DNA from 2 places in the Streptantibioticus cattleyicolor NRRL 8057 genome. Region 1 is predicted to be linked to the other one. Evidence: riboswitches for the same ligand, from Rfam matches in the RefSeq annotation. Region 1 holds a riboswitch; the other holds the start of a gene.

Region 1 (9,572 bases):
CGATGATCAGCAGCGGCTTGCCCGACTGCATGACCTTCTCCAGCAGCGGGAGGAGGTCCTTCACCGCGGAGACCTTGGAGTTGACGATCAGGATGTAGGGGTCCTCGAGGACGGCCTCCATCCGCTCCATGTCGGTGGCGAAGTACGCCGAGATGTAGCCCTTGTCGAAGCGCATACCCTCGGTGAGCTCGAGCTCCAGGCCGAAGGTGTTGGACTCCTCGACGGTGATGACGCCTTCCTTGCCGACCTTGTCCATGGCCTCGGCGATCAGCTCGCCGATCTGGGTGTCGGCGGCGGAGATGGAGGCGGTGGAGGCGATCTGCTCCTTGGTCTCCACGTCCTTGGCCTGCTCCAGCAGCTGGGCGGAGACGGCCTCGACGGCCTTCTCGATGCCACGCTTGAGGGCCATCGGGTTGGCGCCGGCGGCGACGTTGCGCAGACCCTCGCGGACCAGCGCCTGGGCCAGGACGGTCGCGGTCGTCGTGCCGTCACCGGCGACGTCGTCCGTCTTCTTCGCGACCTCCTTGACCAGCTCGGCGCCGATCTTCTCGTAGGGGTCTTCGAGCTCGATCTCCTTGGCGATGGAGACACCATCGTTGGTGATCGTGGGGGCGCCCCACTTCTTCTCAAGGACGACGTTGCGGCCCTTGGGGCCGAGGGTCACCTTTACGGCGTCGGCGAGCTGGTTCATACCGCGCTCAAGGCCGCGCCGCGCCTCCTCGTCGAACGCGATGATCTTGGCCATGTGAAGTGGTCCTCCCGGACGTCGGGGGTACCCCGTGCACCGTGGTGCCCGGGGGCGGATTGCTCCGGACCGCGCTGGCGCCCGCGACGGACGATCCGCCCGTCCGCCGGTTCCTTCCCGACGGCCGTACGGACCTCACCGACCCGGTCCTTCTGTCACTCTCAACGTCAGAGTGCTAACGCCAATGATTAGCACTCCGACCAGTCGAGTGCAAGCGAACGGCGAAGGGTCCGCGCCCCGGTGTGGGGCGCGGACCCTTCGCCTCGCTACGTCGGTGTGGTGGTCCGCCGGTGCCGCCGCGGCCTGGCCGGTGCCGTGAGGCTCAGCCGCTTAGGCGGAGACGCGGACCATGTCGGCCTGCGGCCCCTTCTGGCCCTGCGAGATCTCGAACTCGACCCGCTGGCCTTCCTCGAGGGTGCGGTAGCCGTCCATCTGGATCGCGCTGTAGTGCACGAAGACGTCCGCACCACCGTCGACCGCGATGAAGCCGTACCCCTTCTCCGCGTTGAACCACTTGACGGTGCCCTGAGCCATCCCTAACTCCCCTATTACTGGCCCTTGCACAGGACCGCACTTCGCGGACCCGGGTCAGACCTCACCCCCGGGAACCGCCCGCCGTGCGGCAGGGGAAACCCAGGAGGCGTGCGCCGGAACGCGTCGACCGCGGCTGAATGTATCTGCACGGACGCCCTGCGCAACAGGTCAATTGGACGAGAATTCTGCACACAGCCGATCGCCCTTTTACGGGAATACATAAAGAATTCAGGGCAACTCGGACCGGGCATAGCCGACCAACACGACAATTGGCGCCCAGATTTCGAGCACAACTTGTCGTGTTCTTCACGGACCGGCGGCCGGTACCCCACGGAGGGCGTGCGACACGATCCGGCCCAGCAACTGCGGGCGTACTCGGAGGCGTAGCTCTTGTGGTGCGGCGGTGCTGACTGCGCTGGCGCCCGGCCCTCCGCGGCGGAACACCGGGAATGACCGGAAACAGGGTTTGGACACCCCGGAGCGATGCACTTGAACGATCTACCACCGCTTCGACGGTTACTCTACCGCGCCCGGGAGCATGCGCATGCCCCGCCTGCCGCAATGGCAAACGGGGCATTCGCAAGTGGCCGGAATTATTCGCCGTCCGGCCCCGATCCGTGGCCGGTGCACGGCCGGGAACCGGGGAGAGCGGGGTGGTCAGCAGCCGCCGGCCACCGCCGGGATGATCGACACGCCGGCGCCGTCCGGGGTGGCGGTGGCCAGCCCCTCGGCGAACCGGACGTCGTCGTCGTTGACGTAGACGTTGACGAAGCGGCGCAGCTTGCCCTCGTCGTCCAGGACCCGGGCGGCGATCCCCGGGTGGTTGCGCTCCAGGGAGGCGATCACCTCGGAGAGCGTGCCGCCCTCGGCCGTCACCTCGGCCTGCCCGCCGGTGTAGGTACGGAGAATGGTCGGGATGCGGACATTCACACTCATGCGAGGCCAGCCTCTCGGAACGAGTCAAGGGTGGGGCGGATGATCGCGGTGGGACCGGTGGTGGGGGCCACCGCGTCCAGGGTCTTCAGTCCGTCGCCGGTGTTGATGGCGACGGTCTCGGCGGCCGGGTCGAGCTGACCGGTCTCGATCAGCTTCTTGAGCACGCCGATGGTCACGCCGCCGGCGGTCTCGGCGAAGATGCCCTCGGTGCGGGCGAGCAGCTTGATGGCGTCGACCACCTGCTCGTCGTCGACCTCCTCGACCGCGCCGCCGGTGCGCCGGGCGATGTCGAGCACGTAGGGGCCGTCCGCCGGGTTGCCGATGGCCAGCGACTTGGCGATGGTGTCCGGCTTGACCGGCCGCACCACGTCGTGGCCGGCCTTGAAGGCGGCGGCCACCGGGTTGCACCCGGCGGCCTGGGCGCCGTAGATCCGGTAGGGCTTCTCCTCGACCAGGCCCAGCTTGATCAGCTCCTGGAGCCCCTTGTCGATCTTGGTGAGCTGGGAGCCGGAGGCGATGGGGATGACGATGTTGTCCGGCAGCCGCCAGCCGAGCTGCTCGCAGATCTCGTACGCCAGCGTCTTGGAGCCCTCGCCGTAGTAGGGGCGCAGGTTGACGTTGGTGAAGCCCCAGCCCTCGCCGATCGGGTCGCCGATCAGCTCGCTGCAGAAGCGGTTGACGTCGTCGTAGGTGCCCTCGATGCCGACCAGGTCGCCGCCGTAGACCGCGGCCATGACGACCTTGCCGGACTCCAGGTCGTGCGGGATGAAGACGCAGGACTTGAAGCCCGCGCGCACCGCGGCGGCCCCGACGGCGCCGGCCAGGTTGCCGGTGGAGGAGCAGGAGAGCGTGGTGAGGCCGAAGTTGCGGGCGGCCTCGACGGCGATGGCGACCACCCGGTCCTTGAACGAGTGGGTGGGGTTGCCGGAGTCGTCCTTGATGTGCAGGCCGCCGGTGACGCCGAGTTCGCGGGCGAGCCGGTCGGCCTTGACCAGCTTGGTGAAGCCGGGGTCCAGGTTGGGTTTGGTGGCCACGTCGGCCGGGACGGGCAGCAGCGGGGCGTAGCGCCAGATGCTGTGCGGTCCGGCCTCGATGCGCGCCCGCAGCCCCTCGGGGTCGGCGGGGAACTCGTACGCCACTTCCAGCGGTCCGAAACAGACCGCGCAGGCGAAGACCGGTCCGAGCGGGACGCGCTCGCCGCACTCGCGGCAGGACAAGGCTACGGCGTTGCCGAAGTCGGTCGAGCGGGTGGCGGGTGCGACGGTTTCAACAGCCATGTGGCGAGGCCCTCTCTCCTCATCTTCCCCACGGCGCTTCTCGCCGCAGGCCGGAATTGGCACCGTCCCCACCGTGGCCTCGCTGGTCGTACGCGCCGCGGAGGCGGCGGACGGGCGAGAGCGGCGGGAGGGTTGCCGGGACGTCAACGGGCCGTTCCCTCAGTCCCTCTGGATGAGCTCTGTATGGCGCCGGGCCGGACGGCGAACCGCCGTGGACCAGTGCGTTTTTTGGCGCGACGACCCCGGCATGCGGTGGTCGCCCGCGTTGTTCAAGACTGTATCCGACGGCCAGGACGGTTGAGATAGTCGTCCGAACCGCGAGATGGCTGTGACCTCGGCCACTCGCCGCGGACACGCGGTCCGCGGCGGACGCGACACAGGGAGACGCACAGGTGCTGGAAGAGGTGGAGCGCTGGCTGGAACAGCGGTCCTGGACCGCGGCCGACCGGCCGCTCGACCTGCTGCTCGCGGCGAAGCGGGCGGCCGGGCCGGCCGGGACGGTCAGCGTGGTGCTCCCCGCGCTCGACGAGGAGGCCACCGTCGGCGCGATCGTCGAGGAGATCCGCGGCGCGCTGATGACCGAGGCGGTGCCGCTGGTCGACGAGTTGGTGGTGATGGACTCCGGCTCCACCGACGCCACCGCCGAGGTGGCCGCCGCGGCCGGCGCCCGGGTGGTGCACCGCGACGACGTGCTGCCCAGGGTCCCGGCGGTGCCCGGCAAGGGCGAGGTGCTGTGGCGGTCGCTGCTGGTCACCCGGGGGGAGATCGTCTGCTTCGTCGACGCCGACCTGCGCGACTTCGACGCGCGCTTCGTCTACGGGATCGTCGGCCCGCTGCTGACCGATCCCGGCATCGCTTTGGTGAAGGCGATGTACGACCGTCCGCTGGAGACCGGCGGGGCGGTGGTCGCGCACGGCGGCGGACGCGTCACCGAGCTGGTCGCCCGGCCGCTGCTCAACCTGCACTGGCCGCGGCTGGCCGGGTTCGTCCAGCCGCTGGGCGGCGAGTACGCGGGCCGCCGGTCGCTGCTGGAACGGCTGCCGTTCCCGGTCGGCTACGGGGTGGAGCTGGGCATGCTGGTGGACGCCCTGGAACTGGTGGGGCTGGACGCGCTGGCCCAGGTGGACGTGGGCGTCCGCCGCCACCGCCACCAGGACGGGCCGGCGCTGGGCCGGATGGCGGCCACCATCTACCGCACCGCCCACGTACGGCTGGCCCGCGGACCGCTGGTGCGTCCGGTGCTGACCCAGTTCGACCGCGCCCCGCACGGCGGCTTCGAGCCACGGGTGCACGAGGTGCCCGTGGAGGAACGGCCGCCGATGATCACGGTGCCGGAATACCTCCGGCGCAGGGCGGCCTGAGCGCGCCGGAACCGACCGCCGGGTACCCGCCGCGAGGTGGCCGATTCACCTCACCGGGGTGATCCCGGCAAGACGTGCCCGGGCCGGGCGGTGGGCGTTTACCCGGCGCGGAGCGGGGCTAGGCTCGCGGCATGGTCGCAACGCATTCCGCACGGATCCTGGTCGCGTCCAACCGCGGGCCGGTGTCGTACACACGGGACGAGGACGGCTCGCTGCGCCACAAGCGCGGCGGGGGCGGACTGGTCTCCGGGCTGAGCGCCATAGGGCCGGGTGCGGACGCGGTGTGGGTGTGCGCGGCGATGTCCGACGGCGACCGGGCGGCGGTGGCGGCCACCGGCGGCGCCCTCGACCCGGCCGACACCGGCGGACAGCGGGTGCGCATGCTCGACATCGCCCCGGAGGTGTTCCGGGACGCCTACAACGGCATCGCCAACTCGGTGCTGTGGTTCGTCCACCACCTGCTCTACCAGACGCCGCTGGAGCCCGCCTTCGACCGGGGGTTCCGCGAGCAGTGGGCGTCGTACGAGCGGTACAACGCGGCGTTCGCCGAGGCGCTGGCCGAGGAGGCCGCCGAGGGCGCGGTGGTGCTGGTGCAGGACTACCACCTGACGCTCGCCCCGAGCCTGCTGCGCCGGCTCCGGCCGGATCTGCGCATCGGCCACTTCTCGCACACCCCGTGGGCGCCGCCGGACTACTTCCGGCTGCTCCCCGACGACGTCGCCGCCGACGTGCTGCGCGGCGTCCTCGGTGCCGACCGGGCCGGTTTCCTCACCCGGCGCTGGGCCGAGGCGTTCGCCGCCTGCTGCGAGCAGGTGCTGGGCGCGCGGGTGGCACGCGACGGGGACGAGCTGACCGTCACCCACGACGGGCGCACCACCCGGATCGGGGTGCACGGCCTCGGCGCGGACGCCGACTTCCTGCGCGAGCGGGCGCACCGTCCGGACGTGGACGAACGCCTGGCGGAGCTGCGGCGGCAGGTCGGGCCGGACCGGCGCACCGTGGTGCGGGTGGACCGCACCGAGCTGTCGAAGAACATCGTGCGCGGGCTGCTGGCCTACCGGGAGCTGCTGGCCACCCGCCCGCAGTGGCGCGGCCGGGTGGTGCACGTGGCCTTCGCCTACCCGTCCCGCCACGACCTGGCCGTCTACCGCGAGTACACCGCGGCGGTGCGGAAGCTGGCCGACGAGATCAACGCCGAGTACGCCACGGACGACTGGCAGCCGTTGATCCTGCACGTCAAGGACGACTTCGCGCGGTCGCTCGCCGCCTACCGGCTGGCCGACGTGGCCCTGGTCAACCCGATCCGCGACGGGATGAACCTGGTGGCCAAGGAGGTCCCGGTGGTCTCCGAGAACGGCTGCGCCCTGGTGCTCTCCCGGGAGGCCGGCGCCCACGCAGAACTCGCCGAGGACGCGATCACCGTCAACCCGTACGACGTCCAGGCCACCGCCGAGGCGCTGCACGAGGCGCTCTCCATGGCCGACGACGAACGCGCGGAGCGCAGCAAGCGCCTGGCCGCCGCGGCCACCGCCCTGCCGCCGCACCGCTGGTTCCTCGACCAGCTCGCCGCGCTGGGCGGCTGAGCCGGGTCAGCCCTCCAGCGCGTCGGCGAGGGATTCGAGGAGGCGGACCATGCCGGCCGGGCCGTCGACCACCAGGTCGGCGCGTTCGGCCAGGGCGGTGACCTCGGAGCTGCCGCTGCACACCAGGACGCCGGGGACGCCTTCGGCACGCAGCCGGTCGACGGCGTCGAAGGCGGCGAGGTCGCCGAGGTCGTCGCCGCCGTAGAGGACGGCGCTCGCGTCGGCGGCGCGGACGTGGTCGGCGAGGGCGACGCCCTTGTCCATGCCGGGCGGGCGCAGTTCCAGCACCATGCGGCCGGGTTCGACGATCAGGCCGTGGCGGGTGGCGAGTTCGGTGAGGGGGCCGCGCAGGGACTCCAGGGCGGCTTCGGGGTCGTCGGTGCGCCGGGTGTGGACGGCGACCGCCCGGCCGCCCTTGTGCTCGATGTGGGCGGTCTCCACCCAGGTGTGCCGCCAGGCGCCGAGGTTGTCGAGAAAACCGGGGAGTTCGGCGCGGACCGCGAGGACCCCGGGGTCGTCGGCGGGGGCGCGCAGCTCACCGGTGGCCGCCTCCCAGCGTTCGGCGCCGTAGTGGCCGAGCACGGTGAGGTGTTCGAGCCCCTTGACGCCGGCGAAGCCGCCGTAGCGTACGGCGACCCCGGCCGGACGGCCGGTGATCACGACGACCGAGCCGACCCGTGGAGCGAGCCGGGCCAGTGCGGGGACGGCGCCCGGGTGGGCGCGGGCCTGCTCGGGGTCGGCCACGATGGGGGCCAGCGTGCCGTCGAAGTCGAGGGCCACCACGGCCCGTTCCGGCTCGGCCAGCAGCGCCTCGTACCCGGCCTTGCCCGCGGGGGTGGTGGCGGTGGGAAGGGAATGGCTGCCCATGGGACGACCCTATCGGGCGGCGGGGCGTGGCGTACGGCGGTCCGCCGGGTGCGTCAGCGGTTGCGGCGGCGGGCGGCGCGGGCGGCGCGCAGCCGTTTGACGGTGGCCGGGGCGTGGGCCATCGCCCGCGGGTCGTCGAGCAGGGCGTTGAGCAGCTGGTAGTAGCGGGTGGACGACATCCCCAGGCGTTCGCGGACGGCGCGTTCCCGGGCCCCGACGGAGGGCCAGGAGGCGGCGGCGACGGCGAGGACGGCGCGGGAGCGTTCGTCGAGCGCCGGCTCCGGGCCGGGCGCGTCGTCGGCGCCGGGCGGCCCCGTGGGGGGCCGCTCGTCGTCGGGGTGGGGTGCCGCGCCGTCCGTCATGGTCCGTTCCGCCGTTACTGCCTGGCCTTGGCGCTGTTGTCCGCCGCTTCGGCGGTGCGCTGGAGGGAGGTGAGCACGCCGGTGGGGTCGTGGGTGGCGGCGCGGCCGATGACCTGCTTCAGACGCGCGTTGACCGGGCCCCACGAGGTCTTGTTGTCCGGGTAGAACTGGGCGCTGGGCAGCTCGTCGATGAACGGCCACAGCTGCTTGACCGAGGTGTCCGAGCGCATCGCGTCGGAGGCGGAGACGGTCACCGGCAGCAGGTCGTACTGCTTGAGGAACTGCAGCGTGTTCTGCTGGCCGTAGGCGAACTGGAGGAACTTGCCGATCTGCTGGCGGTGGCCGTGCTGCTTGAAGGCCATCATCCAGTCGGCGACGCCCACCGTGGAGCCGAGCGGGCCGTTCTTGCCGGGGATCTTGGCGATGCCGAAGTCGACGTGGGCCTTGGCGGCCTGCTGGAGCAGGGTGGGGTGGCCGTTGAGCATGCCGACCTGCCCCTTGCAGAAGGCGTCGAAGACGTCCTGGCGGTTGGTGACCGCGGGGTCGGTGCCGGTGAGCCCGGGGTCCACCAGGTTGGACTTGATCCACTTGAACGTGTCGATGTTCTGCGGGGAGTCGATGGTGTAGCTGCCGAGCTGGTCGGTGTAGCCGCTGCCGCCGCCGAGCATCCATATCAGGGTCTCCGCGGCCGGCTCCTCCGGGCCGAACGGCAGCCCGAACGGGTCCTTCACACCGACCGACTTGAGCTTGGCGGCGTCCGCCTTCAGCTCGTCCCACGAGGTGGGCGGCTTCGCTGAGCCGTCGGGGTTGACGATGCCGGCCTTGCGGAAGAGCGCCTTGTTGTAGAAGAGCATGCGGGTGCTGGAGACGAACGGCATGCCGTACTGGGTGCGGTTGACCTCGCCGGCGCTCTCCATCGAGGTGATGAAGTCGGCCTGGGCGGGGATGGAGAGCAGGTCGTCGACGCTGTAGAGCTGGTTCTTCGCCGCGTAGTCGGCGTAGGCGCCGATCTGGGCGATGTCGGGGGCGTTGCCCGCCGCCACCATGTCGGCGACCTTCTTGTCGACGTCGTTCCAGCTGTAGACCTTGACGTCCACCTTGATGCCGGGGTTCTTCTTCTGGAACTCCGAGGCGACGCCGTCCCAGTACGCCTGGGAGGAGTTGGCGGCGCTGTCGCCGTAGTCCGCCGCGACCATGGTGATGGTGGTGGGGCCACCTACCCCGGCGCCGGTACCGCACGCCGAGAGCGTGAAGGCCGCCGCGAGGCCCGCTCCCGCCAGACCCAGGATCCGCCGCCGATGCACCTGACTTACCGCCTTCTCCACTGTCCCCGGACGCCCCCGGAAAACCTCCGGAACGGCGAGTTTCCCCGTCGCCGGCCTCAAGGTCTACACCACGTGTGGTATCGCTTCGGCAACGGGGGCGTGTCCTACGGTATTACGACTCACGTCGCCGTCAGCCCCGGACTCCTCGGGGTGCGCACCGTTCCCCGTCTCGTCGTGGCTGGCGTCACGGATGTTTCCCCCCGCCCACCCGTGGCTGTACGCGTATAGCGCGGGGGGCGCACTGTCTGCCTGGGTTTCCGGGGGCCCTCCGGGGTGACTCCTCGCTCCACGTATCGTCTTCGGCTCTCCGCCGCCCCGCTGGGTCGCTGCGGGGACACCCCTGCACGCCCCCGTCCGGTCTCGTTCCGCGCTGCGGCACGGGGTGGGTGAGAAGGAGATCGGGGTGACCCCAACCTCCTTACTCACCCCTTCCCGCGAAGAGAGGCACCCGCCAACCGGACAGAAGGGGGTGTGCCGGGGGTGTCCCCGCAGCGACCCAGCGGACCGGCCGCAACCTTGGAACGAAACCTGGAGCGAGGAGTCACCCCCGGCGCGCCCCCGACCCCGCACCGGCAGTAGGCG
Region 2 (9,572 bases), 1.2 Mb from region 1:
TCCTTGATCTGCCGGCACACCCCCATCCCGCCGGCCGGGACCGCCTCGCCGTCCAGCACGCAGGCGTCGATGCCGCCCTCGTCCAGCGCGGCGAGCACCGCCGGAAGCGTGGCGCACTCCAGGAGTTCGACCGGCGGCACGTCGGGGGCCGGACGGCGTCCCACCGCCAGGCGTACCTGCTCGCGGGTGTTCGCGTCGTCGCTGTAGACGAGCACCGTGGCGGTCGGCTGCATGGGCGGAGCCTCCTCGTTGAGGGTCGCGGCGCGGTGGAGACCGTTGGGCGGTGATGCTACCCCCGGCACCGGCCGCCGGAGGAGGGTGCGGCACGCCCCGGAACGGCGCCCGACGACCCGTCAGGAGCGCTGCCGGGCGGGCATGGGCGGCCGGCGGCTGCCGCGTATCCCCCCTTCGGGTGAGGACGGCGGTACGCCACGCGGGTACCCCGGAAGCCCTTGACACTCCGAACGGCACCCCCCGGGGTGAGTGCGAGATAAGCGACCGACATAATGTCGGTCGTGGCGACAGCAACGACAGTAGAAACCGGGCACGCGCACCCGTCGGTCAACCGGCCGAACCTGGTCAGCGTCGGAACCATCATCTGGCTCAGTTCCGAGCTGATGTTCTTCGCGGCCCTCTTCGCGATGTACTTCACCCTGCGATCGGTGACCGGAACGGCCTTCTGGCACAGTCAGAACCAGCACCTGGACGTGCCGTTCTCCTCGGCGAACACCACGATCCTGGTGCTTTCCTCCCTCACCTGCCAGCTCGGCGTCTTCGCCGCGGAGCGCGGTGACGTGAAGAAGCTCCGTCGCTGGTTCACGATCACGTTCATCATGGGCGCGATCTTCATCGGCGGTCAGGTCTTCGAGTACACCAACCTGGTCCGGGACGACGGAATCTCCCTGAAGTCCAGCCCCTGGGGATCGGTGTTCTACCTCACCACCGGTTTCCACGGGTTGCACGTGACGGGCGGTCTGATCGCGTTCCTGTTCGTCCTGGGCAGGACGTACGCGGCCAAGAGGTTCACCCACGAACAGGCCACGGCGGCCATCGTCGTGTCCTACTACTGGCACTTCGTCGATGTCGTCTGGATCGGCCTCTTCGCCACGATCTACTTGATCAAGTAGTCATCGGTCCGCGACAGGCGGACCTGTACCAGAAGCATCGACGCAGAAGATCCTGACACCGGGGTAATCCGTGAAAAAGCTCTCCGCACGACGACGCCATCCGCTGGCGGCGCTTGTCGTCCTACTCTTCGCGCTCGCGGCCACCGGGGGGCTGTACGCCGCGTTCGCGCCGGCCGAGAAGGCGCAGGCCGACTCCGCTCAGTCCCTCGCCATCGAGCAGGGCAAGAAGCTCTACACCGTCGGCTGCGCCACCTGCCACGGCACCTCGGGGCAGGGCACCAGCACCGGCCCCAGCCTGGTGGGCGTCGGTTCGGCCGCGGTGGACTTCCAGGTCGGCACCGGCCGCATGCCGGCCCAGCAGCCCGGCGCCCAGGTGCCGCGCAAGAAGGCGATCTACAACCAGGCGGAGATCGACCAGCTCGCCGCGTACATCGCCTCCCTGGGCCCGGGTCCGGCCACGCCGACGAAGGACCAGTACAGCCCGGACGGCGCGGACATCGCCAACGGCGGTGACCTGTTCCGTACCAACTGCGCGCAGTGCCACAACGCCTCCGGCAAGGGCGGTGCGCTCTCCAACGGCAAGTTCGCCCCCACCCTGGAAGGCGTCGACCCCAAGCACATCTACGAGGCCATGCTCACCGGCCCGCAGAACATGCCCGCGTTCCCGGACGCGACGATGCCGCAGAAGGACAAGAAGGACATCGTCGCCTACCTCGACAAGGTCGACAGCGAGAAGTCCGAGAACCCCGGTGGTCTGGAGCTCGGCGGCCTCGGCCCGGTCAGTGAGGGTCTGTTCGGCTGGATCTTCGGCCTCGGTGCGCTGATCGCTGTGGCCGTCTGGGTCGCCGCCCGGACCACGAAGGCCAGGAAGTCATGAGTAGCCAGCCCGGATCCAACGAGGACATGTCAGAAGAAAACCTGCCAGGTGAGCGGTCGGACGCTCACCACGGCGCCGTCCAGCCCGTGGGCGACCCGTTCGCCGACCCGGGCCTGCCGCCCCACGAGCCGCGTCGCCAGGACATCGACGAGCGCACCGCCCGGCGGTCCGAGCGTGTGGTGGCGTTCCTGTTCACGCTGTCCATGCTGGCCACGGTCGGCTTCATCGCCTCGTACGTGACGCTGCCGATCCACAAGATCGTCTACATCTTCCCGATCGGCCACGTCAGCGCGCTCAACTTCGCCCTGGGTCTGACCCTCGGCGTGGCGCTGTTCTGCATCGGCGCCGGCGCCGTGCACTGGGCCCGGACGCTGATGTCGGACCACGAGGTCCCGCAGGAGCGCCACCCGATCGAGGCGAGCCCCGAGGTCCGCCAGCAGGTGATGGCCGACTTCGCGCAGGGCGCCAAGGAGAGCCAGCTCGGCCGCCGCAAGCTGATCCGCAACACCATGTTCGGCGCGCTGGCCCTGGTGCCGCTCTCCGGCGTGGTCCTCCTCCGCGACCTCGGTCCGCTGCCGGAGACCAAGCTCCGGCACACGGCGTGGAAGAAGGGGATGCTGCTGATCAACCAGAACACCAATCAGCCGCTGCGCCCCGAGGACGTCGCCATCGGTTCGCTGACCTTCGCCAAGCCGGAGGGCCTCAGCGACGACGACCCGGAGTTCCAGGACGTCATCGCCAAGGCGGCGCTGATGATCGTCCGGCTCAAGCCGGAGGACATCAAGGACAAGCGCGAGCTCGACTGGGGCCACGAGGGCATCGTGGCGTTCTCCAAGATCTGCACGCACGTCGGTTGCCCGATCAGCCTGTACGAGCAGCAGACGCACCACGTGCTCTGCCCCTGCCACCAGTCGACGTTCGACCTCTCCGACGGCGGCCGGGTCATCTTCGGACCCGCCGGTCACGCCCTGCCGCAGCTTCGGATCAGCGTCAACGACAAGGGTTACCTCGAAGCCCTCGGTGACTTCGCGGAGCCCGTCGGCCCGAGCTTCTGGGAGCGCGGATGAGCACCACACACCAGGCGACCGGCGCCCGGCGGGGCAAGGCCCCGGCCGGCGAGCGGCTCGCGGACTGGGCCGACGGCAGGCTGGGCATCTACAGCCTCGCCAAGGCCAACATGCGCAAGATCTTCCCGGACCACTGGTCCTTCATGCTGGGTGAGGTCGCGCTCTACAGCTTCCTGATCATCATCCTCACGGGTGTGTATCTGACGCTGTTCTTCCACCCCAGCATGACCGAGGTGGTCTACAACGGCCCGTACACGCCGTTGCAGGGCATCCGGATGTCGGACGCCTTCGCCTCCACCATGCACATCAGCTTCGAGGTGCGCGGCGGTCTGCTGATCCGGCAGATCCACCACTGGTCGGCGATCGTCTTCATCGCCTCGATGTTCGTGCACATGATGCGCGTCTTCTTCACCGGCGCCTTCCGCAAGCCGCGTGAGATCAACTGGCTCTTCGGCTTCCTGCTGTTCGTCCTGGGCATGTTCACCGGTTTCACCGGCTACTCGCTCCCGGACGACCTGCTGTCGGGTACCGGTGTGCGCTTCATGGAGGGCGCGATCCTGTCGGTGCCGATCGTCGGCACCTACCTGTCGATGTTCCTGTACGGGGGCGAGTTCCCCGGGCACGACTTCGTGGCGCGCTTCTACACGATCCACATCCTGCTGCTGCCCGGCATCATGGCGGGCCTGCTGGTGGCCCACCTGATCCTGGTCTTCTACCACAAGCACACCCAGTTCCCCGGCCCCGGCCGGACCAACGAGAACGTCGTCGGCATGCCGCTGCTGCCGGTGTACATGGCCAAGGCCGGCGGCTTCTTCTTCCTGGTCTTCGGTGTCATCGCCGCGCTCGCCGCGATCGCCTCGATCAACCCGATCTGGGAGTACGGCCCGTACCGTCCGGACCAGGTGTCCACCGGTGCGCAGCCGGACTGGTACATGGGTATGGCCGAAGGTCTCATCCGGGCCATGCCGAGCTGGGAGATCAACTTCTGGGGTCACACGCTCCAGCTGGGTGTCTTCATCCCGCTGCTCCTCTTCGGCCTGGTGCTGATGGCGATCGCCTTCTACCCGTTCGTCGAGGCGTGGGTCACCGGTGACAAGCGTGAGCACCACCTCGCGGACCGGCCGCGCAACCGTCCGGTGCGCACCGCCTTCGGCGCGGCGTGGGTCGCCTGGTACATGGTGCTGCTGCTCGGCGGTGGCAACGACATCGCGGCCACCCACTTCCACCTGTCGATCAACGCGATCACCTGGTTCGTGCGGATCGGGTTCTTCGTGATCCCGGTGCTCACCTTCGTCGTCACCAAGCGGTTCTGCCTGGGCCTGCAGCGCCGGGACCGCGACAAGGTGCTGCACGGCCGCGAGACCGGCGTGATCAAGCGGCTGCCGCACGGCGAGTTCATCGAGGTGCACGAGCCGCTGGACCAGGGCGCGATGTACACCCTGACCTCGCACCAGCAGTACGAGCCGATCGAGGTGGGCCCGGAGGTCGACGAGAACGGCGTCGAGCGCAAGGCCGGGGCCATGACCAAGCTGCGCGCCAAGCTCTCCCAGGGCTACTACGGCGAGCAGGGCCAGATCCCCAAGCCCACCGCGGAGGAACACGCGGAGATCACGAGCGGCCACGGCCACCACTGATCCCGTAACCACACCGTCGCCACACCGAGGGCCCCGGCCCGGACACCACAGTCCGGACGGGGCCCTCGGCCGTGCCCGGGCCGCTATACGCTGTGCCCCAGTAGTCGGTAGCAGACCCAGGAGCGGCCCATGAACGCGCTGACCCCCGTCGGAGGCGACCGCGGGGCGGCCCCCACCTGGCCGGGCGTCCTGGGCGCCCTGCTGGCCGGGCGCGACCTGTCCGGGGACGACACCGCCTGGGCGATGGACCGGATCATGAGCGGCGCGGCGACCGACGCGCAGATCGCCGGGTTCATGGTGGCGCTGCGGGCCAAGGGGGAGACCGTCGAGGAGGTCTCCGGCATGGTCCGCGCCATGTACGAGCACGCCAACCTCATCGAGGTGCCGGGCCCCTCGGTGGACATCGTCGGCACCGGCGGCGACGGCGCCAGGACGGTCAACATCTCCACCATGTCGTCGATCGTGGTGGCCGGCACCGGGGCCAAGGTGGTCAAGCACGGCAGCCGGGCGGCCTCCTCGGCCAGCGGCGCCTCCGACGTGCTCGGACGGCTCGGGGTCAACCTCGAACTGTCGCCGCGCCGGGTCGTCGAGGTGGCGGCCGAGGCCGGGATCACCTTCTGCTTCGCGGTGCGGTTCCACCCGGCGCTGCGCCATGTCGCCAGCGCTCGGGCCGAGTTGGGCATCCGGACGGTCTTCAACTTCCTCGGCCCGCTCACCAACCCGGCCCGGGTACGGGCCCAGGCCACCGGGGTGGCCGACCCGCGGATGGCGCCGATCGTGGCCGGGGTGCTGGCCGACCGGGGCTCCTCCGCCCTGGTCTTCCGCGGCGACGACGGCCTGGACGAGCTGACCACCACCGCCACCTCGCAGGTGTGGGTGGTCCGCGACGGCAAGGTGGACCAGGTCTCCTTCGACCCCCGGGACGTCGGCATCGAGCTGGTCGGGGTGGAGGCGCTGCGGGGCGGCGACGCGGCGCACAACGCCGAGGTGGCCCGCCGCGTGCTGGCCGGGGAACGCGGTCCGGTCCGCGACGCCGTCCTGCTCAACTCGGCCGCCGCGCTGGTGGCGTTGGAGCCGACCGGCGCCCCGCTGGCCGAGCAGATCGCCGCCCAGCTGCCGCGTGCCGCGCGCTCCGTCGACTCCGGCGCCGCGCTGCGGGTGCTGGAGCGCTGGGTGGCGGCCACCAACGCCTGAGCCGGCCGCCGGGTACGCGGGGCGGTGTCCGAACTGCGGACACCGCCCTTGCCGTTCGGCGATCACATGGCATACTCGTCGACAGGTCACGAGTGACAGCGCGAAGGCCCCGGCTCGCTGTCCGGCAACCCTCCGTCCGTGGCGGGGTGCCCCGGGTGATGACCAGGCCGTAAGCAGCGAGGCTTATGGCAAGCGCGGACCCCTCCCGTAGAACACGGTGACGGCCAGGGGTCCTGGTTGTCGCGGGAGTATTTCTTGAGCAAGCGAATGCGATAGGGCCGGTCAGCCCTTCCGGGTCGACGGCCCGTTTTCCGCCGTTTCCCATTTTCCCTTCACCGCGTGGTGCCCACCGGGCCGGAACGGACGTACCGTCCGGCCGCCGCGTCGGCGTACCCGCGTGTCCGGGCGCCGCCCTTGTACCGGCCGCGCCGTGATGTCGCCTGCTTTTTCCGGGAGTTCGCCATGTCCGTCCTCGATGTCGCAGTGACTCGGGAAGCCTGTCAGCCGCTGCCGGTCCTCGGACGTGACGTCCGGGTGCCGTTGGTCACCGGCGGGGAGGTGACCTACGCGGCGCTGGACTACGCCGCCAGCGCCCCGGCGTTGCAGCGGGTGTGGGACGACGTGGCCGGGTACGCCCCGTACTACGGCAGCGTGCACCGGGGCGCCGGATACCTCTCGCAGCTCTCCACCGACCTGTTCGAGCAGAGCCGGCGCACCGTGGCGGAGTTCCTCGGCTGCCGCCCCGACGACCAGGTGGTCTTCACCCGGTCCACCACCGACTCGCTCAACCTGCTGGCCGCCGTCGTCCCGGTCACCACCCAGGTGTTCGTCTTCGTCACCGAGCACCACGCCTCGCTGCTGCCGTGGCGCGGCCACGACGTCACCTACCTGGCCGCCCCCGGCTCACCCGGTGAGGCGGTGGCCACCCTTGAGCGCGCGCTGGCCGCCCGGGACCCGCACGGCGACGCGCTGGTCTGCGTCACCGGCGCCTCCAACGTCACCGGCGAGCTGTGGCCGGTACGCCAACTGGCCGCCGCCGCGCACGCGCACGGCGCCCGGATCGTGCTCGACGCCGCCCAGCTCGCCCCGCACCACCCGGTCGACATCACCGCCCTCGACGTCGACTACGTGGCCTTCTCCGGCCACAAGCTCTACGCGCCGTTCGGCTCCGGAGTGCTGGCCGGCCGCCCGGACTGGCTGTCCGCGGCCGAACCGTACCTGGCCGGCGGCGGCGCCAGCCGTACCGTGGCCCGGCGCGCGGACGGCGGCATCGACGTGGAGTGGCACACCGACGCCGCCCGCCACGAGGCCGGCTCGCCCAACGTCATCGGCGCCTACGCCATCGCCTCCGCCTGCCGCGCGCTCACCGAGGCCGGTTTCGACGCCCTGGTCGCCCGGGAACAGCAACTGGTCGACCGGGTGCTGACCGGGCTGGCCGCCGTCGAGGGGGTCACGGTGCTCTCGCTGTTCGGCCCCGGCAGCGCCCGGGTGGGCGTGATCTCCTTCGTCGTCGAGGGGTGGAACAGCTCCCACCTGGCCGCCGCGCTCTCCGCGGAGTACGGCATCGGGGTGCGCGACGGGCTCTTCTGCGCCCACCCCCTGGTGCGCACCCTGCTCGGCGGCGCCCCCGACGAGCCCGCCGAGTGCGGCGCCCCCGACACCGTCCCCGGCGAACGCCCGCTCAACGCCGTCCGCGTCAGCTTCGGCGCCGGCACCCCGGACGAGCACGTGGAGCGCTTCCTGGGCGCGGTGGCGGAGCTGGTGCGGGACGGGGCGAAGTGGGAGTACCGCACGGAGGACGGCCGCTGCGTCGCGGCCGGATGACGCCCGGGCCCCGACGGGAGCTAGCTGTCCAGGCCGATGGAGAAGGCGGCCTCCAGGTCGTGCTGGGAGTACGTGCGGAAGGCGACGTGGGTGTCGGTGGCCTGGACACCGGGGATCTTGCTGATGCGGCCCGGGATGGCGTCCGCGAGGTCGTCGTGCCGGGCCACCCGGACCATGGCGACGAGGTCGTAGGTGCCGGTGACCGAGTACACCTCGCTGACCCCGTCGAGCGCGGCGATCGACTCGGCGATCTCCGGGATCCGGTCCACGCTGGTCTTGATGAGCACGATCGCGGTGATCACGGTTGGCCCTCTCCTCGGGTCGCGGCTTGCGGGGTCAGCTTAGACCGCTCCCGGAAGCACGCCCCGGCGCACAGGAACCCGAAGCCGAACCCGATCACGTGGGCCAGATAGGCGACGCCGGGTCCGGGGGTGTCGGCCCGGGCGGCGAGCCACTGGAGGACGAACCAGAAGCCCAGCGCCAGCCAGGCGGGGAACCGCAGCGGCAGGAAGAGCAGGAACGGCAGCAGGCTGGTGACCCGGGCCCGGGGGAAGAGGAACAGGTAGCCGCCGAGCACCCCGGCGATCGCCCCGGAGGCGCCGACCAGCGTCTGCGTGGAGTCCGCGTGCGCCACCGCGTAGCCGTAGGTGGCCGCGTACCCGGCGGCCAGGTAGAACAGCGCGAACCGCAGCGGCCCCATGCGCCGCTCGACCCCGGCGCCGAAGACGAACAGGAAGAGCATGTTGCCCAGCAGGTGCAGCCAGTTGCCGTGCAGGAAGAGCGCGGTGAGCACCGAGACGAAGGGCGCCTTGTCCGCGTAGTGCGGGCTGTGGCAGCCGTAGGGCAGGCCCAGCGCGCCGGGGGCCAGCGGGCCGTGCCACAGCTCGGTGGGGATCACCCCCCAGTGGTCGAAGTAGCGCACCTGGGCGCAGAGCGCCGGTCCGCCGCCGCCGTCCGTACCGCCCAGCCCGGAGGCCGGGCCGGTGAGGAAGACCAGGAAGCACAGGGCGATCACCGAGTACGTCACCACCGGCGGGCGGCGGGCGGCGGTCTTCCCCGGTTCGCGGAGCGGTGGCATGCCTCGATCATGACGGAAACGGTCTTATCGGGCATAGGTCGCCTCGCCGGACACCCCCAGCACGCCGGGCGTGGTAGGCCGTAGGGTTGCCGGAAGCGCATCCGGCGTTCGGGTGACGTACCGGACGGCGGGCCGCCCGGGTGGCGGACGAGGAGATGAGGACGACACGATGCCGGTTCCCCTGCCGACGGCCACCACGCGCTGGCGGTGCACCCTGTGCGGCAACCTGACCCGTTTCGACGTCACCCGGGCCACCCGCGCGGTGGAGTACGTCCACCTGGATCTGGCCGGTGACCCGAAGGTGGAGGAGCGCGAGGTGCTCGGCGAGACGGTGGAGTCCGTACGCTGCCGCTGGTGCGGCGCCGACGACCGGGTCGAACTGGTCGACCGGCCCGCCGCCGGGACCGAACCCGGGCAGGTCTGATCCGCCACCCGCGGGGACAATAGGGACGTACGGGCGAAGGAGACGGACGGGAGTGACTGGTGGAGCGTACGGGCGGCAACCCGGAGGCGGTGCCGGAGGACGCCGGCGGGACCGACGAGCCGCTCGACCGGCCGCTTCCTGAAGGGGTCCGGCACCGGGTGGTGACCATAGCGGCCGACGCCTTCGGCTCGCTGACCACCGCCGAACTCCCGGCGCAGTTGCGCCAGTACGCCCGTTTCACCCCCAGCCGCCGGGCGAAGTTCGCCGGCAACGCGCTGGCCGCCGCGCTGGAGACCGACCCGGTCTTCCGGCAGCGCATCGCCACCCGGCTGCGCGAGACCCAGCCC

Evidence for each region. Region 1 has a riboswitch for S-adenosylmethionine ahead of thrC (threonine synthase). Riboswitches for the same ligand answer to the same signal wherever they lie in the genome.
Region 2: linked by a shared signal. The riboswitch ahead of SCATT_RS05890 (aminotransferase class V-fold PLP-dependent enzyme) and the one ahead of thrC (threonine synthase) in region 1 are both predicted to bind S-adenosylmethionine.

What each region holds. Positions count from the first base shown of each region.
Region 1 is NC_017586.1:2,584,536-2,594,107, forward strand. It holds gene groL (chaperonin GroEL) at 1-745, opposite strand, end outside; gene SCATT_RS11425 (cold-shock protein) at 1,076-1,279, opposite strand; gene SCATT_RS11430 (MoaD/ThiS family protein) at 1,937-2,215, opposite strand; gene thrC (threonine synthase) at 2,212-3,492, opposite strand; SAM riboswitch class I at 3,509-3,671, opposite strand; gene SCATT_RS11440 (glucosyl-3-phosphoglycerate synthase) at 3,885-4,853, shown strand; gene SCATT_RS11445 (alpha,alpha-trehalose-phosphate synthase (UDP-forming)) at 4,985-6,436, shown strand; gene otsB (trehalose-phosphatase) at 6,443-7,303, opposite strand; gene SCATT_RS11455 (DUF3263 domain-containing protein) at 7,357-7,665, opposite strand; gene SCATT_RS11460 (ABC transporter substrate-binding protein) at 7,680-8,969, opposite strand.
Region 2 is NC_017586.1:1,383,752-1,393,323, reverse strand. It holds gene SCATT_RS05920 (hypothetical protein) at 1-233, opposite strand, end outside; gene ctaE (aa3-type cytochrome oxidase subunit III) at 507-1,127, shown strand; gene qcrC (cytochrome bc1 complex diheme cytochrome c subunit) at 1,198-2,004, shown strand; gene qcrA (cytochrome bc1 complex Rieske iron-sulfur subunit) at 2,001-3,071, shown strand; gene qcrB (cytochrome bc1 complex cytochrome b subunit) at 3,068-4,705, shown strand; gene trpD (anthranilate phosphoribosyltransferase) at 4,835-5,899, shown strand; SAM riboswitch class IV at 5,984-6,100, shown strand; gene SCATT_RS05890 (aminotransferase class V-fold PLP-dependent enzyme) at 6,362-7,723, shown strand; gene SCATT_RS05885 (Lrp/AsnC family transcriptional regulator) at 7,744-8,025, opposite strand; gene SCATT_RS05880 (rhomboid family intramembrane serine protease) at 8,022-8,801, opposite strand; gene SCATT_RS05875 (hypothetical protein) at 8,971-9,225, shown strand; gene SCATT_RS05870 (NYN domain-containing protein) at 9,285-9,572, shown strand, end outside.